DNA from 2 places in the Exiguobacterium sp. s168 genome. Region 2 is predicted to be linked to the other one. Evidence: a T-box and tRNA genes for the amino acid it is inferred to sense, from the RefSeq annotation. Region 2 holds a T-box; the other holds one or more tRNA genes.
What was found. A T-box is a leader RNA that pairs with one kind of tRNA and senses whether it is charged. The one in region 2 lies ahead of alaS (alanine--tRNA ligase), so its partner is inferred to be a tRNA-Ala.
Positions count from the first base shown of each region.

Region 1: it has a tRNA-Ala gene. The T-box ahead of alaS (alanine--tRNA ligase) is inferred to sense a tRNA for this amino acid. The anticodon was not compared.

Region 1 is NZ_JACSNE010000007.1:113,669-121,042, reverse strand. It holds gene KNQ15_RS06705 (ATP-binding cassette domain-containing protein) at 1-715, opposite strand, end outside; gene KNQ15_RS06700 (redox-sensing transcriptional repressor Rex) at 883-1,542, shown strand; gene KNQ15_RS06695 (twin-arginine translocase TatA/TatE family subunit) at 1,542-1,739, shown strand; gene tatC (twin-arginine translocase subunit TatC) at 1,747-2,526, shown strand; tRNA gene KNQ15_RS06685 (tRNA-Ala) at 2,631-2,706, shown strand; gene KNQ15_RS06680 (S8 family serine peptidase) at 2,931-6,677, shown strand; gene KNQ15_RS06675 (hypothetical protein) at 6,805-6,963, shown strand; gene KNQ15_RS06670 (hypothetical protein) at 7,086-7,374, shown strand, end outside.
Region 2 is NZ_JACSNE010000002.1:34,865-42,238, reverse strand. It holds gene KNQ15_RS01675 (tetratricopeptide repeat protein) at 14-679, shown strand; gene KNQ15_RS01670 (VOC family protein) at 725-1,273, opposite strand; gene recD2 (SF1B family DNA helicase RecD2) at 1,390-3,615, shown strand; T-box leader at 3,658-3,868, shown strand; gene alaS (alanine--tRNA ligase) at 3,926-6,568, shown strand; gene KNQ15_RS01655 (IreB family regulatory phosphoprotein) at 6,603-6,872, shown strand; gene ruvX (Holliday junction resolvase RuvX) at 6,869-7,291, shown strand; gene KNQ15_RS01645 (DUF1292 domain-containing protein) at 7,306-7,374, shown strand, end outside.

The sequences.
Region 1 (7,374 bases), on a different contig from region 2:
TGCGCGACAGCTCATAGACGACATTGACGACTTGGTCGAGGAAGTACCGGTCGTGTGAGACGATCAGGACGGCGCCACGATAACCGCCGAGGTAACTTTCGAGCCAAGCGAGTGTATCGATATCAAGGTGGTTGGTCGGCTCATCAAGAATGAGGAGCTCTGGTGCTTGCAGAAGCATCTTCGCTAAGGCGAGTCGTGTCCGTTGACCACCGGATAATGTCTGAATCCGGCGCGAGTAATCATCCGGATAAAAGCGCATGCCGTGCAAAACGGAGCGGATATTCGCTTCGAACTGATAACCACCGGCTTCTGAGAAGTCGTGTTGTGCTTGGTCGTACGTCTTCAAGAGACGATCGTAAGCGACCGGGTCGTTCAAGATATGCTCCATGCCCATTTCGATTTCCATCCGGCGCAGTGTTCGTTCTTGTTCCTGGAGATGTTCGAAGACGGTCAGCATCTCGTTCCAGATCGTCTCATTCGATTCGAGACCACTGTCTTGTGCAAGATAACCGATTTTGACATCCTTGCCTTTCATGATGTCGCCCGAGTCATGACTGAGTTCACCAGCGATGATTTTGAGCAAGGTCGATTTACCGGCACCGTTTCGTCCGACGAGCGCAATCCGATCCCGCTCTTGTACTTCCAGTTTGATATTTTCTAAAATCGGCTCGACGCCGAATGATTTCGAGAGTTGATTGACTTGTAAGAGTATCATTTCCATCCATCCTTCCACCCTTTAGTTTATCACGAACAAAAGCGCGAGGTCCTGCGGAATATATTATTTGTGACTCTATGTGAAGTGGTTTACAATCAAGGAGAGTAGAAAGCTTTTTGCAAAGATTTGGGTGCCACGATGGATGTGGCCGAAGGGGGAACTGCAGGATGAATGGACCAGACACAAAAATTCCACAAGCGACAGCAAAACGGTTGCCGCTATATTATCGCTTCATCCAAAGTTTATACAATTCAGGCAAGCTCCGCGTCTCTTCTGCTGAGTTAAGCGAGGCGGTGAAGGTTGATTCAGCAACGATTCGTCGCGATTTTTCCTACTTTGGGGCATTAGGGAAGAAGGGGTATGGATATAACGTTCAACATCTCTTAACGTTTTTCCGCAAAACATTGAATCAAGATGAGGTGACGAATGTTGCCTTAATCGGGGTCGGTCATCTCGGAACAGCGTTTGCAAATTATAACTTTTTAAAGAATAATAGTACTCGGATAGTCGTTGCGTTTGATGCGGACGAAGAGAAGGTCGGAACAACGACGCATGACGTTCCAATCTATCATGTTTCGGACATGAAAGAACAAATCGAAGCGAATCAGGTCGATGTTGCCATCTTGACGGTTCCATCGCAGTTCGCACAGTCAGTAGCGGATGAGTTAGTCGAGTATGGTGTGACAGGCATCCTGAACTTTACGCCAGCACGGTTGAACGTGCCAGCGAGCGTCCGGGTCCATCACATCGATTTATCGATCGAGTTGCAGTCGTTAGTTTATTTCATGAAGCATTATTCGCAATCAGCTGAAGGAGTGAAATCATAATGGAAAACCTTATCCCGCTCACACTAGGTATCGGACCAGCGAGCATCGGATTAATCGCGGTCGTCGCATTGATCATCTTCGGACCGAAGAAGTTACCAGAATTCGGACGCGCTGCGGGTCAGACATTGAAAGAGTTCAAGAATGCCACGAACGGCATCATGGACGACGATAAAAAGGACGAACCGAAAGAGAAGTGATTGAATCATGACGGTTGATCAAGAGCAAAGCATGACGTCGCACCTTGACGAACTGCGTAAGCGGATCGTCTGGTCGCTTATCATCGTCGTCGTCCTGTTCGCTGTCGCATTTCCGCTCGTCCGACCGCTCGTTCGCTTCTTGCAAGCGGACTTAAAAGAGCTCGGTATCGGTTTGAATGCCTTCAACGTCGCCGATCCTTTAATGTTGTATTTGAATCTTGCGTTCATCATTGCGCTGATTTTAGCGTCACCGTTCTGGATGTATCAACTCTGGGCATTTGTCCGACCAGGACTTTATGACAAGGAGCAAAAAGCGACATTGACGTATATTCCGGTCATCTTCTTTCTGTTTTTGGCTGGCGTAGCCTTCTCGTATTTCTGGTTGCTTCCCTTCTTGCTTGAAGTCTCAACGGATCTCGGGAAAGAGCTCGGAATCGAACAAGTCATCGGAGTCGAGAACTACTTCAGTTTCTTAATCCGGTTGACGATGCCGTTCGGTCTTCTGTTCCAATTGCCGGTCGTGACGATGTTCCTGACACGTCTTGGTCTCGTGACGCCATATTTCATGCGAAAGAATCGGAAATATGCGTACTTTGCGCTGTTCGTCGTTGCGGCATTGATCGCACCGCCGGACGTGACGTCACACTTGATGATCTCGGTACCATTGTTCGTTCTCTATGAGATCAGTATCTTGATTTCTGCGCGGACGTACAAAAAGGTCTTGATCCTCGAGCAACAGGCAGAGCTTGAACGACAGGCGGATTTGATGCGTGAATTGAATAAATGAATCGTGAATTCCTTCCGACGATTTTGGAAGGAATTCTTTTTTGTGAAAGCGTTCTTTTTATATTGATAAAGCAGTTAGTGATGCGTATACTAAAGATAATTCATGGGGGCTTAGCTCAGCTGGGAGAGCGTTTGGCTGGCAGCCAAAAGGTCGTCGGTTCGATCCCGATAGTCTCCACCAATACCAAATATCTAACTCCTCGAGGCGTCGAGGAGTTTTTATTTTACTCCCAGTTAAATTCCTTAAAAATATAAAATGTCATGAAAAACAAATAAATTAAAAAAATAGACAGATATAAATTGTTTATTTCCATTAAATTCATTAAACTAAATATACAGAATTTTCGTTTAACTGTTTTATCAGTAGTACTACTATGGTTTTACAGAAAAGGGGAAAACGAACGCATGAAGAAGAAGATTGCACTTATGGCAGCCGTCTTAATGACGTCTTCCAATCTAGTCAGTGCGCAAGGTGCACTGTCGTCGCAAGACAAAGCAACGGGTCAAAAACCGCAAGCGCTCTCGCTGAAGAAATCGGGGCAAGAGAAGAACTACAAACAATCGGATAAAGTCCGTGTCGTCATCGAGATGGAAGAGAAACCGGCGATTCAAATCGCCCAGGCTCAAAACAAGCGGTATAGCACATTGAGCAATGCCGAAAAAGAGTCGATCAAAGATCGCCTCGTCAGCGTCCAAAAATCAGTCAAGTCAGCCATCGCTAAAAAATCGATTCCCGTTACATATAAGGAGAGCTTCACGACCGTCATCAACGGATTCAGTGGTGAAGTCAAGTTCGGCGATATCGAAGACATAAAACAACTTAACGGCGTCAAGAGCGTACATATCGCCCATGAATACGCGCGTCCGGAAGTTGCTAAAGGTGCAAAGCCAGACATGCTGTACAGCAAGGACATGGTCAATGCAAAAGAAACATGGCAGGACTATGGTTTTAAAGGGGAAGGAACGATCGTTGCCGTCATCGATACGGGAATCGATCCATCGCATAAGGACATGGTCCTGAGCCCAGAAACGAAGATCGATTTGACTTCTTCAAAAGTCGATAGTGCGAAAGAAACAAAAGGATTAAAAGGAAAGTATTTCACGGAAAAAGTACCGTACGGCTATAACTATGCCGATCATGATAGCGAAATCCGTGATTTAGGTGCGGGCGCATCGATGCACGGGATGCACGTCGCGGGTACGGTCGGAGCAAACGGCGATGAAGCAAACGGTGGCATCAAAGGGGTCGCGCCGGAAACACAGCTCCTCGCGATGAAAGTCTTCGGAAACGATCCAGGAATGCCATCGACATTCAGCGATATCTACATTAAAGCGATCGATGATGCGATTGCACTCGGAGCCGATGTCATCAACATGAGTCTCGGTTCGACGGCATCGTTCGTCAATGCAGATGATCCAGAACAACGCGCAATCGTCAACGCGATGAACAACGGCATCTTGTGTGCGATTTCTGCTGGTAACTCGGCATTCGCAGGTCATGGTGCAGGTAACCCGTACACAGCGAACCCGGATATCGGTGTCGTCGGTGCCCCAGGTTTAACAAGCCAAGCACTCCAAGTCGCATCACTCGAAAATACGAAATTGACACTCGAAGGCATGGCACTGACGATCGACGGTCAGGATGCTGGTTATTTGGCATACCAAAAACAAGATTCACCGAATCCGATTGCCGTCTTCGATAAAGAGAAGAAGGATGTCGTCTATGTCGGTGACGGTCAAGCTTCGAACTACGAAGGCAAAGACGTCAAAGGAAAAGTCGTCTTTGTCGTACGTAACGGTGGTTTCAACTACGGTATGATCCAAGCAGAAGCTGAGAAGCAAGGGGCAGCAGGTGTCATCGTCCGCGGTCGAGTTGATCATGGGGATTACGTCAGTATGGCGCTCAACAATCCGACGATTCCACTCGTCACACTCAGCATCGCAGACGGAAACGATCTTGAAGCAAAAGCAAAAGAGGGCAAGGCAATCGCTGTCACGTTCGACGGAAAAGCAGTCTCAGCAGATAACCCGGTCGCAGGACAAATGTCTGACTTTACGTCTTGGGGTGTCACACCAAGCCTTGACTTCAAGCCAGAAATCACGGCACCAGGTGGAAAAATCTACTCAACGCTCAACGATAACGAGTATGGCGTCATGAGTGGGACATCGATGGCGGCACCACACGTTGCTGGTGGAACGGCACTCGTCATGCAACGAATCGCGAAGGACTTCAAAGTCGACGGTGCGACACGCGTTAAGCTCGCGAAGAACATCTTGATGAACACGTCGCGTCCGCAACTCGATCAAGGAAAATACAATGCGCAGCTAAAAACAGGCAACTTCTACTCTCCACGTCGTGAGGGAGCTGGATTGATGGATCTTCGTGCTGCTATGAAGACACCAGTCGTCGTCACAGAGACGAAGTCGGGTGAAGGTAAGGCATCCTTGAAGGAAGTCGGCGAGAAGTTCACGTTCACACTTGATTTGAAAAACTACAGCAGTGAAAAAGTGACGTATAAGTTAGCCGGAACGGTTCAATCGGATCTCGGTGCAGAAGGATCGAACTTCCTCGAAGCAAACGGAATCTTTAAAAAAGGAACGATTGGTACGGTGGATGCAAACAAAGGCACATATCCGATCTCATTCGCAGTTGGCTCGAAGAAAGCAAGTTCGGTCTCGATTAATCCGAAGAGCTCAACGAAAGTCAGTGTATCGGTTGATCTGAAGGATACAACGGACTGGGCAAACGAACTTCCGCTCGAACAAGTCTTTGAGAACGGCTACTTCGTCGAAGGATTCGTCCGTCTGATCGATACGAAGAGTAAGAATCCAGAATTGACGGTTCCTTACGTTGGCTTTAAAGGGAAATGGGATCAAGCTCCGATTCTAGATGCCCCATTGTACGATGAAGATAACACATTCTACGGCTTGACAGGCCTAGCGACGGAAGTGAAGGATAACTTCGAATTCCTCGGCGCAAACGCTGCGGGAGATGTCGTCGCAAACAAAGTCTCGTTCTCACCAAACAACGATGGTAGCGCAGATGAAGCCTTCCCGATCATCTCGTTCCTCCGGAATGCGAAAAAAGTCGAGTACTCGATTCTTGACCGTAACAAAGCAACGCTTCAGAAGCTCGATACGCAAACGGACGTCGTCAAGAACTACTATGATAGCGGTTCAGAGGACGGATACACACCAGTCACAAGCGCTGCTTGGGACGGAACAATCAACGGGAAACCTGTCAAGGATGGTCTTTACTACTACAAAGTCAAATCGGTAATCGATTATCCGAATGCAAAATGGCAGTCGAACCTCTTCCCGGTCTATGTTGATACGAAAAAACCAGCTGCGACCGTTAAATGGGATGCGTCGAAATCCACGCTCTCGTGGACAGCAGGTGATCAAGGAACAGGTGTCGCGTCATACGATATCCTCGTCAATGGTAAGAGTGTCTTGAAACAACCACTTGCAGCAACAGAAAAAGCGTATACGTTGACGGATCTTCCAGAGCGCGCGAAGATTGCCTTCGTTGTGAAGGATTATGCTGGAAACAGTGTGAAAAAAGACGTCAACACGACAGGTGTCGATAAAGCAGTACCGAACGTTCAAATCGATACACCAGTCGCACTTGGTCTTGCGACATCAAAAGTCATCAACATCGCAGGTCACGTCTCTGATGAATCAGGTATCAAATCGTTCAAAATCAACGGTAAGTCTGTCAAACTTCGCTTCGATGCGGCGCAACAAAACTATGCGTTTAGCCACGACGTGACGTACACGACGGATGGCGTCAAGTCATTCAAAGTCGAGGCGTATGATGGCAAAGGGAACCGCGTTGCGTTCAGTCGCCAAGTCATCATCGACACAGAACTGCCGACGATTCGTGTCACAGCACCAAAAACCGTTTCAAGTAAAACAAAGACAGCTGAGATGAAGATCGTTCTTCGCGATAACTACAGCGAGTTACGTTTTGACTTCAACGGTAGCGCGGAATACCGCCGGACGTTCAAAGAGCCGTACAAAATGAAAGCCTTCAAAAAGACGATCACGAAAAAAGTGACGCTCAAGAAGGGGAAAAACACGTACAACTTGAAACTGAAGGACCTCGGTGGACACGTTGTTACGAAAACAGTTGTCATCACGAAAAAATAAGGAACAAAAGATATAGTCAGGCGGAAATCCGTCTGACTTTTCTTATGTAACGAAGCGCCTTGAAGGGTTTATGAGACGAGGAGAGGGGGAAATTTAAGAACAGAAACAAGTCAGAGGGGGAACAACCATGAATCCGTTCACGACCTTAATCGCCTTCATCGTAGGGTGTCTCGTCTTATACCTCGGTATCCGTGACAAAAACGGCTGGCTGATTGGTGTCGCGATGATACCGCTCGCGATTGTCGCCTATAGCGTCATCTATCTGATCATTCAGGTCAGTGCGTAGTCTTCACGGAAGATGTCTTACCCTAAGCGGTAGGACGTCTTCTTTTTTTTCGAAAATCGTACTACAGATGAAACCGATTTAGTAAAATGTAAGTATATGACAGTATAGAGAGGTGGATGATCATGGAACACGTACATACACAAACGGATGCCTTAGCGGCGCTGTACGAAGAGATGCATCAGAAGACGAAGACCGGCATGTGGGTCATGCTTGCGGCATTTTTAGCGCTGAGTAACACACTCGAGAAGCCGGTTTATGCGATAATCGTCCCGTTATTGTATTTTGGCTATGACATGTTACTACAACGGAAGCGGTTCGCGCTTGTCGCAGAATATACATCAAAGGATTCAGCAAGACGGCTCTATCAGGTACATGTACTGATCGGCATCTTACAATACGGAGCACTCGCCG
Region 2 (7,374 bases):
GGAGCAAAAGAAGATGAACTATAATGAAGTAGGATTCCGGCATCTAGAAGCTGGAAATTATGAATTAGCAGCACAAGCGTTTAACGACGCGATCGAAGAAAATCCAAAAGATCCGACAGCGTACGTCAATCTTGGAACATTACTCCAATCGATGAACGATGCTGATCGTGCCCTTCGTTTTTATGACCGGGCACTGATGATCGATAATACGTTTGCGAGTGCCTATTATGCAAAAGGGGCGCTGTTCTTTGCTGCCGATCAACTCGTCGAAGCAGAGGAATCATTGCGGGCAGCGTTATTATATGGACTTGACGACGCGGATCTCCATTTCATGCTTGGGATGACGTATCAAAAACTTGGTGATCCGGTACGCGGGTTGCCCCGTTTACAACGTGCGTCAGAATTGAACGGTGTCGATATCGAGATCGCGTTCCAATACGGGCTTGCCTTAGCGCAAAACGAGAAGTTGGAAGAAGCCGTCGAAATGTTCGAGCACGTCTTGATGCTTGACGAAACGCATACGGATGCACGGTACAACTATGCAATCGCGCTTGCTTTCCTCGGTCAACAGGAAGCGTGTTATGCAGAACTTGAAGCCGTTCTTGCCTACCAGCCGGAACACGCCCTTGCGCGGGACGCGAAAGCGAAGATGGATGCGTTATTAAAACAAGCAGACTGATATAAAAAAAGACGATTCCGCCTGGAGTCGTCTTTTTTGTGCTATTTAATTCCCAACTTCACGGATGACACGAAGTGGTGGACCGGAAAAGTCTTCATAGGCTTCATCCATGTTTTTCGTGTACAGTTCGATGACGTTATTTTCCGTATCCTTGAAATAAGCTGAATGCTCTTTTTGATTCGAGGTCTCCTGTTCATCCCACTCTCTGAGCTTCACGGTGATCGAAGCTTCGCGCAGTTGATTCAAGGCTTGTTGGAACTCTTCCTTCTCAACGTAGAAAGCACAGTGGACATGGACACCACCTTCGTCATACAACGTGTCCCATTCGGACACTGGTAAGTGTTTGACCGTTCGTTCTTCCATCGTGAAGTCTCGCTTCAGCCATAGACCGAGTCGGGTGTTACCGCCAATGTAGAGCCACGTTGCCCAAACCCCGTCTTGCTTAGATTGTTCTTTGCTCGGTTCTGCATCCTCAGGTGCCCATTGCTCGACGATTGGAATACCAAGTGTCCCATTCCAAAAGCCAACCGCACGGTCCATATCCTCGACTTCCAGTACTAATTCACACAATCCTGCAATCGGTAAACGTGCCATCCTTGAACTCCTCCTCTTAACGAAATGTTTCACGGTATCTTTCCCTGATTTAAAATCCGGTAAACGAATGCTATGATGAAAGCAGCGAATGAAAAAGAGAGGAAGAAGGTGGAGTGATGGAGCACCCCCATCAAGTCGTCGGGCGCGTCAAACGTGTGCTCTTTTCTTCTGAAGAAGAAGCACACTCCATTGTATTGGTCGCCGTCAAAGAAAAGAACTTTGAACTGAAAGAAACCGAGCTCGTTATCACAGGTACAGGGGTCGGAATCGAACTCGGAGGAACGTATCAAGCATTTGGTCGTCTCGTCGATCATCCCCGATTCGGAAAACAACTGAAGGCGGAGCTGATTCGGCGATCGGTTCCGATGACAAAACAGGCAACGATCCGCTTCTTGACGAATGGTTCGTTCACCGGCATTGGTCCGAAGACAGCGAAAAATATCGTCGATGCTCTCGGAGAAGAGGCAGTGGACCTCATTTTGAAGGATGAGCGAGTACTGAATCAGGTGCCTGGGTTAAAACAAAAACAAGCCGACATCATCTTGAGTCGACTCGCCACGTTATACGGTGTCGATCAGTTGATGCTATTCTTAGCGCCGTTTGATGTTACACCGAAGCTAGCGGCAAAGATTTATGCTGCTTACGAAGGGGACGCCATGGCGCGAATTCGAGAGAATCCGTATTCCTTGATGTATGAAGTGAACGGGATTGGTTTTAAAACAGCCGATCATATCGCGTCACATCTCGGACTTGTCGGATTACATCCGGAACGTGTCGCTGCTTCGATCATGCATATATTAGAACAAGAAGCAGGAGAGGGACACGCCTTTGCGACGGTCGACTCACTATTACAACGGGCACCCCGGTTGCTTGGTGAAGACCCAGGAGAACGGCTGGAACAAGCGATTGAACTGTTGCTCGCTGAAGATAAGGTCAAGCTCGAAGAAGGCTGTTTGTATTTACCGACAATCTTTTATGCGGAAGTCCGAGCGGCGAAGGAACTGGCGCGCGTCATGGCGAACGGTGCCGAACAGGAAGTCGATGTCGCGACGATTCTTGAAGCAATCGGGCACCTCGAAGAACAGTTTGGCATGGAATATGCGGCGCAACAGCGGGAAGCGATCGAGTTAGCGGTCAAAGCACCGCTGATGGTCCTGACCGGTGGACCCGGTACCGGTAAGACGACTGTCATCAAGGGAATTTTACATGCCCTGCAAGAAATTCATGATTGGCCGCTTGAAAAGAGTCGCGTCAAGACGGGAGATGTTTATCCGTACGTCCTTGTTGCACCGACCGGACGCGCCGCTAAACGTTTGTCGGAAGCAACGGACGTCCCAGCGATGACGATTCATCGTCTGTTGAAGTATGACGGAACGAACTTCCAACTGAATGAAGATCAGCCGATCACGGGAAAAGTACTGATCATCGATGAGTCATCAATGATTGATATCTACTTGTTATCAAGTCTGCTCCGTGCTGTGCCGAACGGTATGAAAATCTTGTTCGTCGGTGACCGGGATCAATTACCATCCGTTGGTCCAGGGCAAGTGCTGGCAGACTTGATGGATACGGAAGGGATTCCCGTCGTTCGTTTGAACGTCGTCCATCGCCAAGCGGAAGATTCTTCGATTTTACGGCTCGCGCACGATTTGAAGAACCGGACGACGTCAGCTGATTTGTTGGCACCACTTGCGGATCGTCGCTTTTACACCGCGTCTCCGCAAGAGACGTTACGCGGCATCTCAGCCTTCGCGGAAAAAGCACTCGCAAAAGGGTATTCGAAATTCGATGTTCAGGTTCTGGCACCGACTTACCGTGGTCAGGTGGGAATCGACGAACTGAATGTCGCCTTGCAACGCGTCTACAATCCGGAGGAACCGAAAAAACGCGAAGTCAAACAAGGCACCCGGATTTACCGAACCGGGGACAAGATTCTTCAGCTCGTCAACAATGCGGAAGAGAACGTCTATAACGGAGATATCGGCGAAATCGTCAATATCTTCTTCGCTAAAGAGAATGTCGACAAGGTGGATAAGATCATCGCCCGCTTCGACCAGACGGAAGTCGAGTACAACCGGAGTGACTGGGATCAATTCACGCATGCCTATGCGATTACGATTCACAAGGCACAAGGGTCCGAGTTTCCGATTGTCTTGATGCCGGTCTATTTCACGGGGGCGTTCAAACATTCTCGAAACTTGATTTATACGGCGGTCACCCGTGCGAAGTCGAGTTTATTATTGTTCGGCGACCCACGAGCGTTTCATAAAGCGTCGCAAGAAGAGGAACCCCGGCGCCGGACACGATTGATTGAACGACTCGGTGGGGTGACAAAGACTTGACGGATGCTGTGCGATAGGTAATAATCACGATAGATGAATGGACGTAACACGTTGATGGAAGATAAGTAAAAGGAAAACTCGAGTCCAGAGAGAAGTGAGTCTGCTGCAATCACTTTCTCGAGTCCCTTTGAAGCTCCTTCCGGAGTCGGGTGTAAACACCTGCGGGTCATCCCCGTTATCAGATGTTCGAGGTAGGCAATGGATTGCTTACGAACGAGGGTGGTACCACGGAAGCGATGCTTTCGTCCCTTTTCAGGGATGAAGACATCGCTTTTTTGCGTCCAAATAAAACCAATGGGGGTAACTGTTCATGAAAGCTCTAAAACCATTAACGGGTGCACAAATCCGTCAGATGTATCTTGATTTCTTCCAAAGCAAAGGGCATGCGATCGAACCGAGTGCTTCACTCGTACCGGTCGAAGATCCATCGCTCTTGTGGATCAACTCGGGTGTTGCAACACTCAAGAAATATTTCGATGGTCGTGTTATTCCTGATAATCCACGGATCGTCAACGCACAAAAATCAATCCGGACGAACGATATCGAAAACGTCGGGAAAACAGCGCGTCACCATACATTCTTCGAGATGCTTGGAAACTTCTCCGTCGGTGATTACTTCCGTGAAGATGCAATCAAATGGGGCTGGGAGCTCTTGACGAGTGATGACTGGTACGGTCTTGATCCGGAACGTCTTTCGGTCACGATTCACCCGGAAGATGACGCAGCGCGTCAAATCTGGCTTGAACTCGGCGTACCGGCTGAGCGGATCATTCCACTTGAAGATAACTTCTGGGAAATCGGTGAAGGTCCATCTGGTCCGAACACGGAAATCTTCTTCGATCGTGGTCCAGCTTTCGGAGACGATCCGAACGATTCAGAACTCTACCCAGGTGGCGAAAACGAACGCTATCTCGAGATCTGGAATATCGTCTTCAGTCAATACAACCACGATGGACACGGCAACTATACGGAACTTCCGCGTAAAAACATCGATACAGGGATGGGACTTGAACGGATGGCGTGTGTCATGCAGGACGTGCCGACGAACTTCGATACGGATCTGTTCATGCCGATCATTCATAAGACAGAAGAAATCAGCGGTAAAATCTACCGTGATGATTCGAAACTTGATGTAGCATTCAAAGTCATCGCAGACCACATCCGTACCGTATCATTCGCGATCGGTGATGGTGCGCTTCCTTCGAATGAAGGACGTGGATATGTCCTTCGCCGTTTACTACGCCGTGCGGTGCGTTATGCGAAGATGCTTGGAATCGAGCGTCCGTTCATGTATGAACTCGTCGATACGGTCGGGAACGTCATGGTCGACTTCTACCCACAAGTTCCGGAAAAAGCGGACTTCATCAAACGCGTCATCAAAAACGAAGAAGAACGTTTCCATGAGACACTTCATGACGGTCTTGCAATCTTGAACACAGTCGCTCAGACGTCTAAGGCGAACGGTGAGCATGTCATCAGCGGCGAAGATGCGTTCCGTCTGTATGACACATATGGTTTCCCACTTGAGTTGACAGTCGAGTATGCAGAAGATCATCAGATGTCTGTTGATGAAGAAGGCTTCAAATTAGCAATGGATGCGCAACGTCAGCGTGCACGTGCGGCACGTGAAGAGAGTGGTTCGATGCAACAGCAATCGGAAGTCCTCTCGACGCTAAAAGATAAAAGTACGTTCGTCGGCTATACCGACCTTAAGGCGGATGCAAAAATCATCGCTTTAGTGCATGATGGAGAACGAGTCACAGAAGTCGCTGCTGGTGAAGAAGCACAAGTCATTCTCGACATCACGCCGTTCTACGCTGAAAGCGGTGGTGAAGTCGCAGATACAGGAACAATCGAAGGCAAAGACTTCGTTCTTGATGTTAAAGATGTTCAAAAAGCACCAAACGGTCAAAACTTGCATACGGTCATCGTTCGTACAGGGATCGCAACGGAAGCGGCAGATGTCGTTGCAACGGTCGAAGCAGCAGAACGTAAAGCCGTCACGAAAAACCATACGGCAACACACTTGCTTCATAAAGCATTGAAAGATACGCTCGGAACACACGTTAACCAAGCGGGATCACTCGTTTCTCCAGAACGTCTTCGTTTCGACTTCTCACACTTCGGTGCAGTGACACAAGAAGAGTTGACGAAGATTGAACAAGACGTCAACCAAGCAATCTGGGCATCGCTACCGGTCGATATCGAAGAGATGAACATCGCTGATGCAAAAGCAAAAGGCGCGATGGCATTGTTCGGTGAGAAGTACGGTGAAACGGTCCGTGTCGTTTCAGCAGGCACATACTCGATCGAGTTGTGTGGCGGAATCCACGTCGGGAACACAGCTGAAATCGGCTTGTTCAAGATTGTTTCGGAGTCTGGTATCGGTGCAGGTACACGCCGAATCGAAGCGGTAACGGGTGCAGGTGCGTATCGTGTCATGAACCAACACTTAGAGACACTCGAACAAGCAGCGGCTGTTCTGAAGACGAAGACGACAGAAGTTCCTGTCCGCATCGAAGCACTGCAACAACAGCTTCGTGAGACGGAACGAGCAAACGAATCGTTGCAAGCAAAACTTGCGAACATCGAAGCTGCTTCATTGAAGGACGATGTTGAGGAAATCAACGGTGTGCGTGTGCTTGCGAAACGCGTCGACGTCTCAGATATGGATGCTCTTCGCGGCATGATGGACGAGTTGAAGAGCTCACTCGGATCAGCAATCATCGTTCTCGGAAGTGCGCAAGGTGAGAAAGTCAATCTCGTCGCAAGCGTCTCAAAAGATTTAATCGACCAAGGCTATCATGCTGGTAAATTGATCAAGGAAGTCGCAACACGCTGCGGTGGTGGCGGTGGCGGTCGCCCTGACATGGCTCAAGCTGGTGGAAAAGATGCGTCGAAATTAGAAGAAGCACTCGCGTACGCTTCACAATACGTGCAATCACTGGCATAATAGAAACGTAGTGTATATGAAAGAGGTGATGAACGTGAGTCAGATGGATCAAACGATGAAATTCAACTTTCCGGAAGACGATAACAAAGCAGCGACACGTGATGTGTTGTTGACGGTCTATCATGCTTTAGAAGAAAAAGGATATCATCCGATCAACCAAATCGTCGGCTATCTCCTTTCGGGAGATCCTGCTTACATTCCTCGTCATAATGACGCACGTAACTTAATTCGTAAGATTGAACGCGACGAATTGCTCGAAGAACTCGTGAAATCTTATTTGGCGGAGAGTGGAAATTCAAAATGAAACGTGCAATGGGACTAGATGTCGGTTCGAAGACGATCGGGGTAGCGGTCAGTGACTTGATGGGCTGGACGGCGCAAGGCGTCGAGACGGTCAAGTGGACGGAACCGGATTACCCAGAAGCCTTCAAACGGCTCGATGTCATCATGAAGACATACAATGTCGAAATCCTAGTCATTGGTCTTCCGAAAAACATGAACGGTTCCATCGGTCCCCGCGCAGAAGCAAGTGAAGCTTTTGCGAAGGAAATCGAACAGCATACCGGGCTTGAAGTCGTCTTCATGGATGAACGGTTGACGACGATGCAAGCAGAACGGATGCTGATCGATGCCGATGTCAGCCGTAAAAAGCGTAAACAAGTCATCGATAAGATGGCTGCCGTCATGATCCTGCAATCGTACTTGGATCGGACGAACCGATGAAGGGGGAGAAACCGATGGCTGAAGAAAAACGTCAGTATCTCTTTCCGGATGAAGAGGGCGGCGAACATCTTTTCGAAGAATGG